3 regions of the Oleiphilus sp. HI0067 genome follow, and region 1 is predicted to be linked to each of the others. Evidence: predicted binding sites of a transcription regulator. Region 1 holds the regulator's gene; each other region holds the start of a gene.

What was found. Region 1 encodes PhoB, which activates phosphate uptake and scavenging genes when phosphate is short. Its sites were predicted from a motif close to TGTCATANNNNTGTCANA; they were not measured.
Region 2: the regulator PhoB is predicted to act here: its motif matches at 2,099-2,116, upstream of A3739_RS24275 (inorganic phosphate transporter).
Region 3: the regulator PhoB is predicted to act here: its motif matches at 1,429-1,446, upstream of A3739_RS27525 (putative 2-aminoethylphosphonate ABC transporter substrate-binding protein).

What each region holds. Positions count from the first base shown of each region.
Region 1 covers NZ_LWFI01001000.1:24,148-28,731, forward strand. The annotation lists gene A3739_RS13115 (RluA family pseudouridine synthase) at 1-482, opposite strand, end outside; gene cysZ (sulfate transporter CysZ) at 556-1,296, shown strand; gene phoR (phosphate regulon sensor histidine kinase PhoR) at 1,293-2,594, opposite strand; gene phoB (phosphate regulon transcriptional regulator PhoB) at 2,647-3,342, opposite strand; gene ubiA (4-hydroxybenzoate octaprenyltransferase) at 3,453-4,358, opposite strand; gene A3739_RS31450 (chorismate lyase) at 4,362-4,584, opposite strand, start outside.
Region 2 covers NZ_LWFI01001487.1:22,859-27,442, forward strand. The annotation lists gene A3739_RS24265 (6-phosphofructokinase) at 1-843, opposite strand, end outside; gene A3739_RS28970 (hypothetical protein) at 1,100-1,270, shown strand; gene A3739_RS24270 (histidine phosphatase family protein) at 1,297-1,965, opposite strand; gene A3739_RS24275 (inorganic phosphate transporter) at 2,162-3,730, shown strand; gene A3739_RS24280 (GMP reductase) at 3,911-4,584, shown strand, end outside.
Region 3 covers NZ_LWFI01001731.1:13,835-18,418, reverse strand. The annotation lists gene A3739_RS27530 (putative 2-aminoethylphosphonate ABC transporter ATP-binding protein) at 1-220, opposite strand, end outside; gene A3739_RS27525 (putative 2-aminoethylphosphonate ABC transporter substrate-binding protein) at 323-1,348, opposite strand; gene A3739_RS27520 (UTRA domain-containing protein) at 1,488-2,198, opposite strand; gene phnW (2-aminoethylphosphonate--pyruvate transaminase) at 2,344-3,468, shown strand; gene phnX (phosphonoacetaldehyde hydrolase) at 3,484-4,299, shown strand; gene A3739_RS27505 (HD domain-containing protein) at 4,296-4,584, shown strand, end outside.

The DNA.
Region 1 (4,584 bases):
TTCCCCAGTGACATCATGTGGACACGTAACTGATGGGTACGCCCCGTGACAGGCGTGAGCCGCACGCGCGTTCTATCGTTTAAACGCTCTAGTACCTGGTAATCCGTGTGCGCAGCTTTTCCCTCTTCGCTCACCATTTGCTTCGGTCTGTTTGGCCAGTCTGTCATCAAGGGTAATGTCACCTTACCTTGGTCTTCCTCTAGCTGACCAAAAACAAGGGCAACGTAGGCTTTATCGACCTCGCGATCATGAAACTGCCTGCTGAGCTCACGATGCGCATCAGCCGTTTGCGCGAGCACCATTAAGCCTGACGTTGCGCAATCAAGCCGATGCACAATACGTGCAGTTGGATGATCTTGCTGAATGCGTCGCACTAAACAATCTTGCTTATCTGGTCCACGCCCAGGAACACTGAGTAGACCCGAAGGTTTATTCGCAATAATCAGCGTGTCATCCGCATAAAGCGTTTCAGCTTTGTCCAAAGCAGCTCACCAAACAGTTAACGAAAGCGGTATTATACAAACTCAAACAAATTGCAGATACGGAAAATATTCAATGATCAACCGATTCTTTGCGGGCACAAGTTATCTTTTTGAAGGATTCAAAATCGTCTGCTCGCCCGGCTTCAGATGGTTTTTAGCCGTGCCCATCATCGCCAATATCATTCTTTTCTCACTGTTATTTGTATGGGCAAAAGCGCTCTACAACGAAGGCATGACTTACTTAATGTCATGGATACCTGAGTGGTTAGGTTTTCTCGAATGGGCATTTTGGCTCATCTACTTTATCGCGATGATCTTATTAATTTTTTACGCCTTTGTTTCGACCGCTAACTTAATCGGTGCGCCCTTCTATGGCTTTCTAGCTGAAGTTGTTGAAAACAAATTAGCGGGTAAAAAAGACGAGAGTCCATTTACCGCAAAAGAGCTTCTGGCACTGATCCCCAGAACGATATTTAGAGAACTGAGAAAGCTGGCTTATTATTTACCGCGCGTCGCAGCTTTGTTTTTTCTCGGACTTATTCCGGGAGTAAATGCCTTAGTAGCCATTATTTGGATTGTGTTTTCAGGTTGGATGATGGCGATTCAATATGTGGATTACCCTGCCGACAACAATCGCATGTCATTTCCAGACTTACGAAAATTCCTAGCAAAAGACCGAGCCAGCGCATTGGGCTTCGGCTTATGCACTTTTGGCTTAACCCTCGTTCCAATCATCAATTTAGTAGTACTGCCAGCCGCAGTATGTGGTGGCGTTGTGTATTGGCTGAAACAACGAGATGCTTATAAGGCTTAATCTTTAGGCACGACGACACGCTGATTGGGGAAGTGACAGGTAAACGTACTTCCCTGATCAATCCCGCTTTGTACTTCCAAGTTCGCACCATGGTTGATCAACACGTGTTTTACGATGGCAAGCCCTAAACCAGAGCCTCCAGTATTAGAGTTTCGGCTAGGGTCGGCGCGATAGAAACGCTCCGTTAAACGTGGGATATGAATCGGGTCAAAACCACACCCCGTATCCGTCACTGACAAGTGGCAACCACCATGATCTTGCCACCAGCGGATGACGACAGAGCCTTTTGCTGGCGTATATTTCACGGCATTAAACACGATATTTGAAATCGCAGATCGTAATTGATTCTCAACACCAAAAATATTGGCATTTGAAACAATATCGAGCGAAATTTGATGTTCATTATCCGCACTGAACAGCTCTGCATCATGAAGTACGCTCTCGAGCAATGGCACAATCAATACTTCTTTTTCAGCATGAACGCGATCTTGTGCTTCAAATTTCTCTAACACCAATAAGTCATTAATGATCGCTTCCAAGCGATTCGTTTGTCCTTCCATCGACATTAGGGCTCGATGCCATTTTTCAGGAGCCTCTTCACTATCAATCAGCGTTTCGAGATAACCGCGAATCACAGTTAATGGTGTACGTAGCTCATGCGAGACGTTACTGACAAAGTCACGTCGCATTTGTTCTAAATGATGTAGGCGCGTGACGTCTTGCGCCAAGATCAAACGTTCCTGTTTACCGAACAAAGTAATGTGAATACGAATAATGAGATTGGGATCAGTCGGGGATGTGATTTCTAAAGCGTCATCATATTTCTTTGCGTCAAAATAGGCTTTAAATTCAGGATCTCTTACTAAATTTGTAACAAGTTGAGCCTGATCTTTATCATCATCAAAGCCAAATAATCGCGTTGCGGCTTCATTCCACCAATCCATTTGCCCCATTTCGTTGGTCATCACAACGGCATCTTTCAGAGCATTCGCCGAATTACGAACACGCTTAATCATTTTGCTTAAGCGCTTACGTGCCTTTTTATTTTGCAATTGGGTGTAATACAAACCTTCAAAAAGGTCTCCCCATAAACCATAACTTTCAGGCACTTCTTTTGGCTTTTTAGTTGGATAGAGCCAAGCATGTAAACGAAGTGCTTGTCGCACCATCCACAAGCTATAGCTCGCAAAGAACACCAGAAGACTAGGAAGGAGAAGGTCCGTGATTAAGCCGAGTAAAACAGCTAGCACAAATGCCCACACTAAATAGCGGACATGTGCAGACGCGCGTTTATGCATTCGCTTTGCTTCCTTTAAACTCGCACAAAATAGATAAGGCTATATTAGCCAATTAATGCGCCGTTTTGGTAGAAAAACGATAACCGGTACCTCGAACAGTTTGAACTAAGGCTTCATGGCGTTTGCCGATCGCTTTGCGCAAACGACGAATGTGTACATCAACAGTGCGTTCTTCCACATACACATTACCACCCCAAACGAGGTCCAATAGCTGCGCTCGCGTGTAGACGCGATCTTGGTGTGTCATGAAAAACTGCAGGAGTTTATATTCTGTTGGCCCCATCGAAAGCGTTTCACCTTCTGAGCTAACACGGTGACAGACTGGATCGAGCTCTAAGCCATCAATATTAATCGCAGACTCTAACCCTTGTGGATTAGCTCGACGCAGCACCGCTTTTAACCTAGCCACTAACTCACGTGGAGAAAAAGGCTTAGTAATGTAATCATCCGCTCCGACTTCCAAGCCTTGAATCTTATTGTCTTCTTCGACTTTCGCAGTGATCATAATGATTGGAATTTCAGAAGTGCTTTCGTCACGCTTCAAACGTCGGGCAAACTCTACACCGCTCGTTTCCGGCAACATCCAGTCTAATAAGATCATATCGGGGCGATCGTCTAGCACAATGCTGTGAGCGTCACGGGCATTACTCGCTTCAAAACAGGTATACCCTGCCATCTCTAAAGCTACTGCGATCATTTCGCGGATGGATGACTCGTCATCCACAATAAGGATTTTCTTATCTGCCATGTCTTACACTCTCATTATGCTCAATCACATCTGAGCAAATACCTACTCGTCGCGGTATTAGAAAGGAGGTTTGTTACAAGTATATGACAGGAAAAGCGCTTAAACGTTCATCAAGTCGCATAATCAAGTGCGATACCAACAAAAATGGCAAAACCCACCCAGTTATTGTTCAAAAATGCACGTAAACAATCGTCTTTATAACGTAAACGTATCAAATGTTGTTGGTATACCAACAGCACTGACGCGACGACAATGGACAAGAAATAGAAGCTTCCGAGATTTAACTGCTCGCCCAGCAAGCACATCGCAAGCACAAACAACACTTGAAGGCTCGCGATAATCGATCGGTCTGCATTACCGAACAGAATCGCTGTGGATTTCACTCCAATTTTCAGATCATCCTCACGATCCATCATCGCGTAAATTGTGTCGTAAGCGACAGTCCATAACAGCGTTGCTGTAAAAATTATCCAAGCAAGAGCCGGCACCTTTTCGATGACTGCTGCAAATGCCATAGGAATGGACCACGCAAACGCAGCACCAAGAAAGACTTGCGGCAAGAAGGTGTAACGCTTCATGAAAGGATAAATACACGCGAGGGCCAATGCACCAAAGGACCAAACAATCGCACTAGTGTTTAAACAAAGAACCAATAGCAAGGCTGAAAAACATAAGACGACGAAAAATATGATGGCATCTTTTAAACTCAACTCACCAGCAGCTAGAGGCCTAGCTTTAGTGCGCTCAACGTGGCCATCAATATTGCGATCTGCAATATCATTAATCACACAGCCTGCAGCGCGCATTGCGATCGCTCCAGAAACAAATACAAACAAATGAAGCGCTGAAGGCAAACCATCACTCGCAATCCATAAAGCCCACATAGCAGGCCATAACACTAAGAATGTACCAATGGGCTTATCAAACCGCGCCAAGCGCCATAATGCTGCCGGTTTACCTTCGAGTAGACCAGCTTGGGTCAGAACTTCTTTAAATTTATATCTTAGATTCAACATAGCTTAAGAGTGATGAATAACTGAGGTATGAAACTTTTCTGCCACTAGTAAGGGCTTGTTGTGTAAGCGAAACACAGAGCGCCGAGCGTAAGTTGGCTGATTACCCCCAGATGTTCTTGTTAGCTGAATAGCTTCGCGCTTCATTGACCGCGAGGCAAATAAAAATGCTCCCAAAGGTTTTGAGCCCAGGCACTTTAACTGCCGCTCTTTACCAACCAGTGAATGC
Region 2 (4,584 bases), on a different contig from region 1:
CATGTTTGCTAGGGTTGGTGCAACACCACCCAATTGAGTGTGACCAAATGCATCTTTCTGGCCCGCATCGGCAACAAAGCGGCCATCTTCATATTGCGCACCTTCTGATGCTACGATCACGCAGTAACCATGCTTCTTAACGGCTTCATCAACGCGAGCCAAGAAAGTTTCTCTGTCGAATGGAACTTCTGGGAATAAAATGATGTGTGGCGCTTCATCGCTGTTCTGACCAGCCAACCCGCCAGCAGCTGCGATCCAACCCGCGTGGCGACCCATTACTTCTAAAATAAATACTTTAGTAGATGACTCACACATAGATTTAATATCCATTGCAGCTTCTTTTGTAGAAATCGCAACGTATTTCGCAACAGAGCCAAAGCCTGGGCAACAGTCTGTAAATGGTAGGTCGTTATCCACTGTTTTAGGTACACCAATACAAGTAATTGGGTAACCCATTTTTTCACTTAGTTGGCTTACTTTGTATGCAGTATCTTGGCTATCGCCACCGCCGTTGTAGAAGAAGTAGCCAATGTTGTGTGCTTGGAATACTTCGATCAAACGCTCATATTCACGCTTGTTTTCTTCAAAGTTTTTTAGCTTGTAACGGCAAGACCCAAATGCGCCACTTGGTGTGTGCTTGAGTGCAGCAATATCTTCTACAGATTCAATGCTTGTATCGATCAATTCTTCACGCAATGCGCCAATGATACCATTGCGTCCCGCATATACTTTGCCAATTTTATCGCTATGTTGGCGGGCAGTTTCAATAACGCCACAAGCAGAAGCGTTGATAACGGCAGTAACACCGCCAGATTGAGCATAAAATGCATTCTTGATCGACATTGATAAACCTATAGGTCGTGAGTATGAAATTTGCGCGCATTATACGCGAATATATCGATGTGTCATGGTGAGAAAGTAAAGCCTTATAAAAAATTTCAATCGCGAATTTACAGGCTGTATTAATGGCTATAAAAATAATTAGATTGCTTCACCTAAGTGCTAGCCGATATAGTTTCGCGCTGAGACTTTAGGTCTCTAGAAATCTAATTGGCAAGGAATGCCAAATCATAAATTACTCTCAACAAAAGGATCTTGTGTGAGTCATTCTTCGTGGACGAGTACCGCTCAGTCGGTCGACTCGGGTTTAGTTTGTTTAGTGATGCTGGCGCGGTTTTATCAAGTCGCAGCCGATATGCTCCATCTACTGATCGAGTTTTTTATGTCCCCCTTGTTGCGATATCAGTATAAAGGCCTTCGGGAGCGTTAGCAGTTGAGTGTGCGCTAAAGGCACACTTATGCATGTGTAATAAGATCTAAATGTTCGGGGCTGCTCAAGTGCGACACATGATTAAAGCTAGAAACGTATCTTTTATCGCCCTTAATAAATAGCTCTGTAACGCCGGTGTTCCTGCTCTGTAAATTAAGATCAATCATTGTCTCCGCATTCAGACGCATAATGTGTTTGATCGCCATTGAAATCGCTCCGCCAGAACTGAAAACGAAAATGTTTTTATGATCTTGTGTGTTCAGTGAATACAAAGCCTGTTCTACGCGGCTCTCAAATGCATTCCATGTTTCGGGTAGTTGTGTTTGAATTTGGTTCTTAGACCACGCTAAGAGGGCCGCGCGTAGAGCGCTAAAAAATTCACTCGGGGTGCGAGGTTTTGACGCATCTGGACCTAATTGTGAAAGGTAGGCGCGAATCAAGGTTTCAAAGTCAAACTCGTTCCAATCGGTGTCTATCACAGTATTTGCCTGGCCGTTTATTGATTCAAGCGCAAACTGAGCTGTTTGTTGATGGCGCTTCATATCGCCAGTGATCACCAGGTCAGGGCTGATAGAAAGCTCCCGAAAATAGCGATTCAAAATTTTAGCTTGTTGCTCACCTTTACTAGAAAGTTCGTCATAGTTTTCTTTGCCAAGCGATGCTTGGCCGTGTCTGATCAAATAAATTTTACTCATTGTTATCTAACTTTACCTTTCCTAGTAAAAACCGTACTAGCCTATGTGCTGGAGAATTGTCATGGCAAGTTTATTTGAGTGATGAAAGTTAATTTGCATCTTTTATACATGTGGTTAGTATGCGCAACCGGATTGTTACAGCAAGATGACAGTAGCGACGCCAAATCGACGAGTTAATTGTTAAGGAAGTGCTCAAATGAGTTCTAAAAAACTATCTGAGACCGATACAGCTTTAGGTTACGCCAACAACGAAATTTTGAAGATGGGCGTAAGCTTTGTGTTCTTAGTTTCTGTTTTAGGTTACGTATTAATGCAAATGCAAGGTATCCCGGGTGGATTTACGCTTGCAATTTCTGCAGCTATTGGCGGTTATATGGCCATGAATATTGGTGCAAATGACGTAGCCAATAATGTGGGTCCGGCAGTAGGTTCAAAGGCATTGACCTTGATTGGCGCGATCGCGATTGCCGCCATCTTTGAAGCCGCAGGCGCATTGATCGCAGGTGGTGACGTAGTTAGTACCATTAAGAAAGGGATTATCGACCCTTCCGCTATCAACGATAGCACGACCTTTATCGCCTTGATGCTTGCAGCATTATTTGCTGGTGCCTTGTGGCTTAATCTTGCAACCTTCGTTGGCGCGCCTGTTTCTACAACCCACTCGATCGTAGGTGGTGTGCTTGGTGCAGGTATCGCAGCAGGAGGTTTTGCTATTGCGAACTGGGGACAAATGAGTGCAATTGCAGCGAGTTGGGTTATTTCACCTGTTCTTGGCGGTTTGATTGCAGCGGGCTTCCAGCTTTATATCAAGCGAAATATTATGCACAGCGAGAACATGTTACAGGCCGCTAAAAGTTACGTGCCTGTCTTGCTTGCGATTATGGCGTGGTCGTTCTCAACGTACCTTACGTTAAAAGGCTTGAAAAAAATCTTCCCAATGTCATTTGTTGACGCTTCAATTTTGGGCGCAGTCATCGCTATTTTTGTGTATTTCTTAAGTCGTAAAGCAGTCGATAAAGCGTCTAAGAAAAATAAGAATAACCGCGATGGAGTGAACAACTTATTTACGATTCCTCTTATCTTTGCTGCAGCACTATTGAGCTTCGCACATGGTGCAAATGATGTAGCGAATGCGGTTGGTCCGCTCGCTGCGATTGCTGATGCGATTCAAAACCACGGTGTTTCTGCCAAGGCAGCTATTCCTCTTTGGGTCATGATTGTGGGCGCTATTGGTATTGCTCTAGGCTTGCTTTTGTTTGGCCCTAAACTAATTCGTACGGTTGGCACTGAAATTACTGACATCGATAAGTCGCGTGCGTTCTGTGTAGCTCTCGCTGCATCGATCACTGTAATTATTGCATCGCAACTAGGTTTGCCGGTGAGTTCAACGCACATTGCGGTAGGTGGTGTATTTGGTGTTGGTTTCTTGCGTGAGTACTTGCGCTTCAACTCTGCTGTGAAATTGCACAAGATTGCTGAGCAGCATGAAGGAAAAGAACGCCAGCGTTTAGAGAAGTTTTTGGAAGACTTCCAGAATGCAGATCTAAAAGAAATGGAAGATTTGATTAAAGAAGCAAAAGCGAAGAAGGAAAAGCTTGGTATCAACAAAAAAGACCGTAAGCGTTTGAAGAGTGTTTACAAAGAGCAGCTCGTAAAACGTTCAGCAATTAAGAAAATTGTGACGGCTTGGATTGTGACTGTGCCATGTTCTGCAGCACTTGCAGCATCTATTTTCTTCTTGATTAGACCATGGATTGTTGTTTAAAGTTGACCAAGTGGTTGATATATATAGAGTTCTTGCGTTTACGGTCAAATTGACTAAATTTTAAGCAGTGTAAAATAGGTAAATTACTCTCCCAATTTGTGATTTACCTCTCTATAATCCGCGAGCACTGCTACCCTTAGCCGTGGAAATCCAGTATTTAATAGTGAGTCTAGTTTCATAATGCGTATTGAGAATGACATCAAACTTGGTTTTAAAGACGTTTTATTTCGCCCAAAACGTTCAACCTTAAAAAGCCGTTCACAAGTAAGTCTTGAACGAACGTACAAGTTTAAAAACAGCGGTCAGACATGGACAGGCGTTCCAGTTATCGCTGCGAATATGGACACCGTTGGCACATTCGAAATGGCTGAAAGATTAGCCAGCTATAAAATGTTAACGGCAATGCACAAGCATTACACCGTTGAAGAGTGGACTGAGTGGCTTGGTAAGCAAGAAGATTCAATCTACGATCACATCATGGTGTCTTCAGGTACGTCTGATGCTGACTTCGATAAAGTAAAGGCCATTGTTTTAGCGAACCCTAAGCTACGTTTCATTTGTATTGACGTTGCGAACGGTTACTCCCAGCACTTTGTTGATTTCTTGCGCCGTGCGCGAGCTGATTTCCCAAGTATGATTATCATTGCGGGTAACGTTGTAACGGGTGAGATGGCAGAAGAGTTAATTCTATCTGGTGCGGATGTTGTTAAAGTCGGTATCGGTCCTGGTTCTGTTTGTACAACACGTGTGAAAACTGGTGTGGGTTACCCGCAGTTGTCTGCAGCAATTGAATGTGCTGATGCGGCGCATGGCCTTGGTGGTCACGTGATCTCTGACGGTGGTTGTACTTGTGC
Region 3 (4,584 bases), on a different contig from region 1:
GACTTACTGGCAACCGAGAAATATCGATTCCATTTTGAATAATTGTCCCCTCATCCTGCAATTCGAGGCCCGCAATCATTCTAAGCAGCGTCGTTTTTCCGCAGCCTGATGGCCCGAGAAAACAAATAAATTCTCCTCTTTCAATTTCAAATGACACATGATCGACAGCATTGAAATTTCCGAATGACTTAGAAAGTTGATTTACGCTTAAAAAACTCATAATGAGACTCGCAGACAATGGATGGGTAGAACTCAAAAAAGCGGTGCCCAAAGGCACCGCGCAACAACAGCTACGTCGGAGTCGTGGCTGGTTGGGAAAGCCTTACTTCGGATCAGATTTTCCGTCGTAACGGCTAGCCCACGTAGACAAAATGTCTTTACGGTTCTTAGCAGCCCAACCAAAATCGTTATCTATGATGAGTTCTTCAGCATTTTCTGGGAAATGCTCAACTGGTTTTGCAATACCTGGTATTGCAACAATTGCATAACCAACGTTATACATACGCATTGCATCTTCAGAGACTGCAAAGTCCATAAGCTTTTTCGCAGCGTCTAGCTTGTCAGTACCTTTAACAATCGCTGCCGCTTCTACGTCCCAGCCTAAACCTTCTGAAGGAAAGACCACTTCAACTGGTGCGCCTTTTGTTTTTTCTTTTGCGCCACGAAATGCAAATGAAATACCAATAGGCGTTTCACCAGCGGCGGCCAATTTACAAGGCTTTGAACCAGAGTGGGTATAACGTGAAATGTTTTCGTGAAGCGCATCCATGTATTCCCAACCTTTGTCCTCTCCGAACATTTGTAGCCAGCTTGATACATCTAAGAAGCCAGTACCTGAAGAGTTTGGATTAGGCATAATGACATGGCCTTTATAGACAGGCTTGGTCAAATCTTCCCACGAGCTTGGCATAGGCAAACCCGCTTTCTGTGCTTCAACGGTATTCACACATAAGCCAGCCATCCATGCATCTAGGCCTACCCATTGCGTTTCTGCGCTATTATCACGGAACTTCGGCGATAGTTTTTCAAAACCAACAGGCTTATAGGTTTCTAGCATTTGCTCATCTTTAAGAATAAGCAGTGATGTGCCCGCTAAACCCCAAACAACGTCTGCTTGCGGATTTTCTTTTTCAGCAAGCAACTTAGCAGTAACGATGCCTGTGGAGTCGCGTACCCAATTGACTTTGATATCAGGATTCTTGTTTTCGAATTCTGCCTTATAACGCTTCAGATCTTCTGCTTCAAACGCTGTATATACAGTTAATTCTGTTGCAGCCATTCCAAGACCACTAAGGGCCATCAATGCTGCACCTGCAACACACTTCTTCATTGTCTTCATCATAGCCATTGGCTTGTTCCTCTAAGTTATTGGTATAGACCAGGTGAGAAACATTTAAGTATCCAAATGTGACAATACAGTGAACTTGTTATGACAATTTTATGACCTCGCGTCAGTGGCAGAAGAACAAAGAATTAAACTCAACGAATTAGTTGTTAATATCAAAATTGATTGAAATGGCGTCATGACGCCATAGCTCATGATCAAATTCGAAGATCTCGCCATGCTGATTGCGATACTTGCGCTGAAACTTTAATGACGATACACCCATTGGTGCAGATAAGGCTTGAGCAACGTCATTTGGAAGTATCGATACCGAAATTTCAAAGTCTGCTTTTTGCACAGTCATTCCATACTCGCTGCGCAATAACGCATGCAGAGAACCTTCTAAATCAAACCTATCTAAGTTTGGTAGCAGGTCTGCCCGCAATAGCATTTGCTCATATAAAACGGGCCGTCCATTTAGGCTACGTAAGCGGTTCACTTGATATACAGGCTTACCAACAGCAATTTGCATTTCCGAAGCTATATAGCGGTCCGCTACGGTCAACTTAATCGAAAGGAGTTGGGTACTCGGTTGAAAACCCTGTTGCCTTGCATAATCGACAAAACTAACTCGTCCATGAACACTTGGGTCATAACGCAATTTAGGTGGGGATATAAACCAACCACGTCGGTTCTCCCGATAAATCAAGCCTTCTGTTTCTAGCAACTTCAAAGCCTCTCGGATTGTTACCCGCGTTGTTGAATGTTGCTCACTCAAGTATCGCTCAGAGGGTAGTTTCATCTCGCCTTCCCCTCTCCATCTCATGATATTTTCCGTCAGAGTCTCTTTTATTGCGTTCGCTAATGTACCCATGATTCTTTTATCTATCAGACCTCAACTGTCTGATCTCCGTATATTTCACTTTTATGAATTTTGCAGGTAAAGCGTTGACCCTTACCTAAAGGTGCACATAGTATCTCGCTCAACTGGTATATACCAATAATTTTGAGATTTACTTATGACGACCAAAATGGATGCACCGATAAACCCTTATTTACTTCTTACTCCTGGCCCTCTATCAACAAGCATCGGAGTGAGAAATGCCATGTTACGCGATTGGTGTACTTGGGATGATGACTACAAACAACTTGTTCAAGGCGTCAGACAGCGCTTGGTAAAACTTGCAACTAGTGAGGAATACCAAGACGAATACACTGCTGTGTTGATGCAAGGTAGCGGCTCAGCCTCTGTCGAAGCAACACTTGGTTCAGTCATACCCGCATCAGGACATTTAGTCATACTCGCTAATGGTGCCTATGGACAACGCATGGCAACCATGGCTTCGATCCTGAACATTCCTTTTAGTCTGATCGATTACGGAGAAACATCTCCTGTCGACCCCGCCAAACTACAACAGGTGTTAAAGGAGCTTTCCGGGGACATCTATGTCGCAATGGTTCATTGCGAAACAACGACGGGAATGCTCAACCCCATTGAGCCCATCAGTCATGTCTGCAAAGAAAACAACTGCACCTTCATTGTCGACGCTATGAGTTCTTTCGGCGGCATTCCTCTTGATCTGGCTGAGTTAAATATCGACTTTTTAATCAGTAGCGCCAACAAATGTATTCAAGGCGTCCCTGGCTTTGGGTTTGTGCTCGCAAAGCATTCCTCTATTGCCAAATGTGAAGGCCTAGCGCGCTCACACAGCTTAGATTTATTTGATCAATGGCAAGCGATGGAGAAAGACCCTGGCAAGTGGCGTTTTACATCACCAACTCATGTTGTACGCGCATTTGAGCAAGCTCTTATCGAATTAGAACAAGAAGGCGGTGTTGAAGCGCGCTATCAACGCTACTTGAAAAATAGAGATACCCTTATCGCCGGCATCGAAAAGCTTGGCTTCACAACCTTACTACAAGGTGATTTACGCTCACCATTTATTAGTACGTTTTTAAACCCGCAGTATGAAAGTTATCGCTTCAATACCTTTTATGACGGATTAAAAAAACGCGGTTTCGTTATTTACCCCGGAAAAGTAAGCCAAGCAGATTGCTTCCGAATCGGCACGATTGGCCACGTATTTCCTGAAGATATTCAAAGACTTATTCAAGCAGTTTCTGAAGAACGCTATTGGCTATAAACACGCGAGATATTTATGAACAACACAAATAACACTGTTCAAGCCGCCATTTTTGATTGGGCAGGCACCACTGTTGATTTCGGTTCTGTCGCACCGATAGAAGCGTTCAAAGCTTTATTCGAACATGAAGACATTACGGTTAGCGATGCTGACTGTCGCGCTCCAATGGGCACAGAGAAGAGCGAGCACATTCGACAAATGCTCGCCATGCCAAAGATTGCACAGCAGTGGGAGACTCTTTATCAAAGAAGCCCATCTGAAAAAGATGTACAACGCTTATACCATGAGTTTCTACCACTGCAATTAGAGACAATCCAAGAGTTTAGTCAGGTCATCCCGGGCTGTTTAGATACGATGGCCTACCTTAAGGACAAAAAGATCAAAATCGGCTCGAATACTGGTTACAACGAAGAGATGTACGCCTTAGTTGCAAAAACAGCCGAGCAACAAGGTTTCACTACCCAGTCGAATGTATGCGCTACACAAGTTAGCAAGGGGCGTCCTTACCCATATATGGCGCAAGCAGTCATGGAAGAGCTCGGTATACTTGACGCGGCGACTTGTATAAAAGTTGATGACACTGAAACGGGACTAGAGGAAGGCCGCCATGCTGGCATGTGGACAGTTGGTGTATCCATTTCAGGCAACGCCCTTGGACTGCGACAAGCGCAGTGGGAAGCGCTCAATCAGGAAGAACAGTCAAACCTAAGACAAGGTGCCGAAGAAAAACTCGCCAAAGTAAACCCGCACTACATTATCGATAGCGTCGCCGAGCTCCCAAATGTGATCGAGCGTATCAATGCACGCCTTATGAGGGGAGAGCGCCCATGAGCGAGGCAATCGCGTTAAAAAGCATCGACGAGCTATTTAGTTTATTCGAACAATATGGCAACGAGCACTATGGCGAAGGTGTCTCGCAAAGCCTACATATGCGCCAATGCGCAACACTAGCAGAACAAGAGGATGCAGGTGATGCTCTGATTGCGGCAGCCTTGTTGCACGATATTGGCCACTTTCACGCCTATGAACATAACGCAAATTACGAACAAGACTTTCACCACGAGCGGGTCGGCGTAACCATGCTTGATACGTTGTTTCCGAAACAGATCACAGACC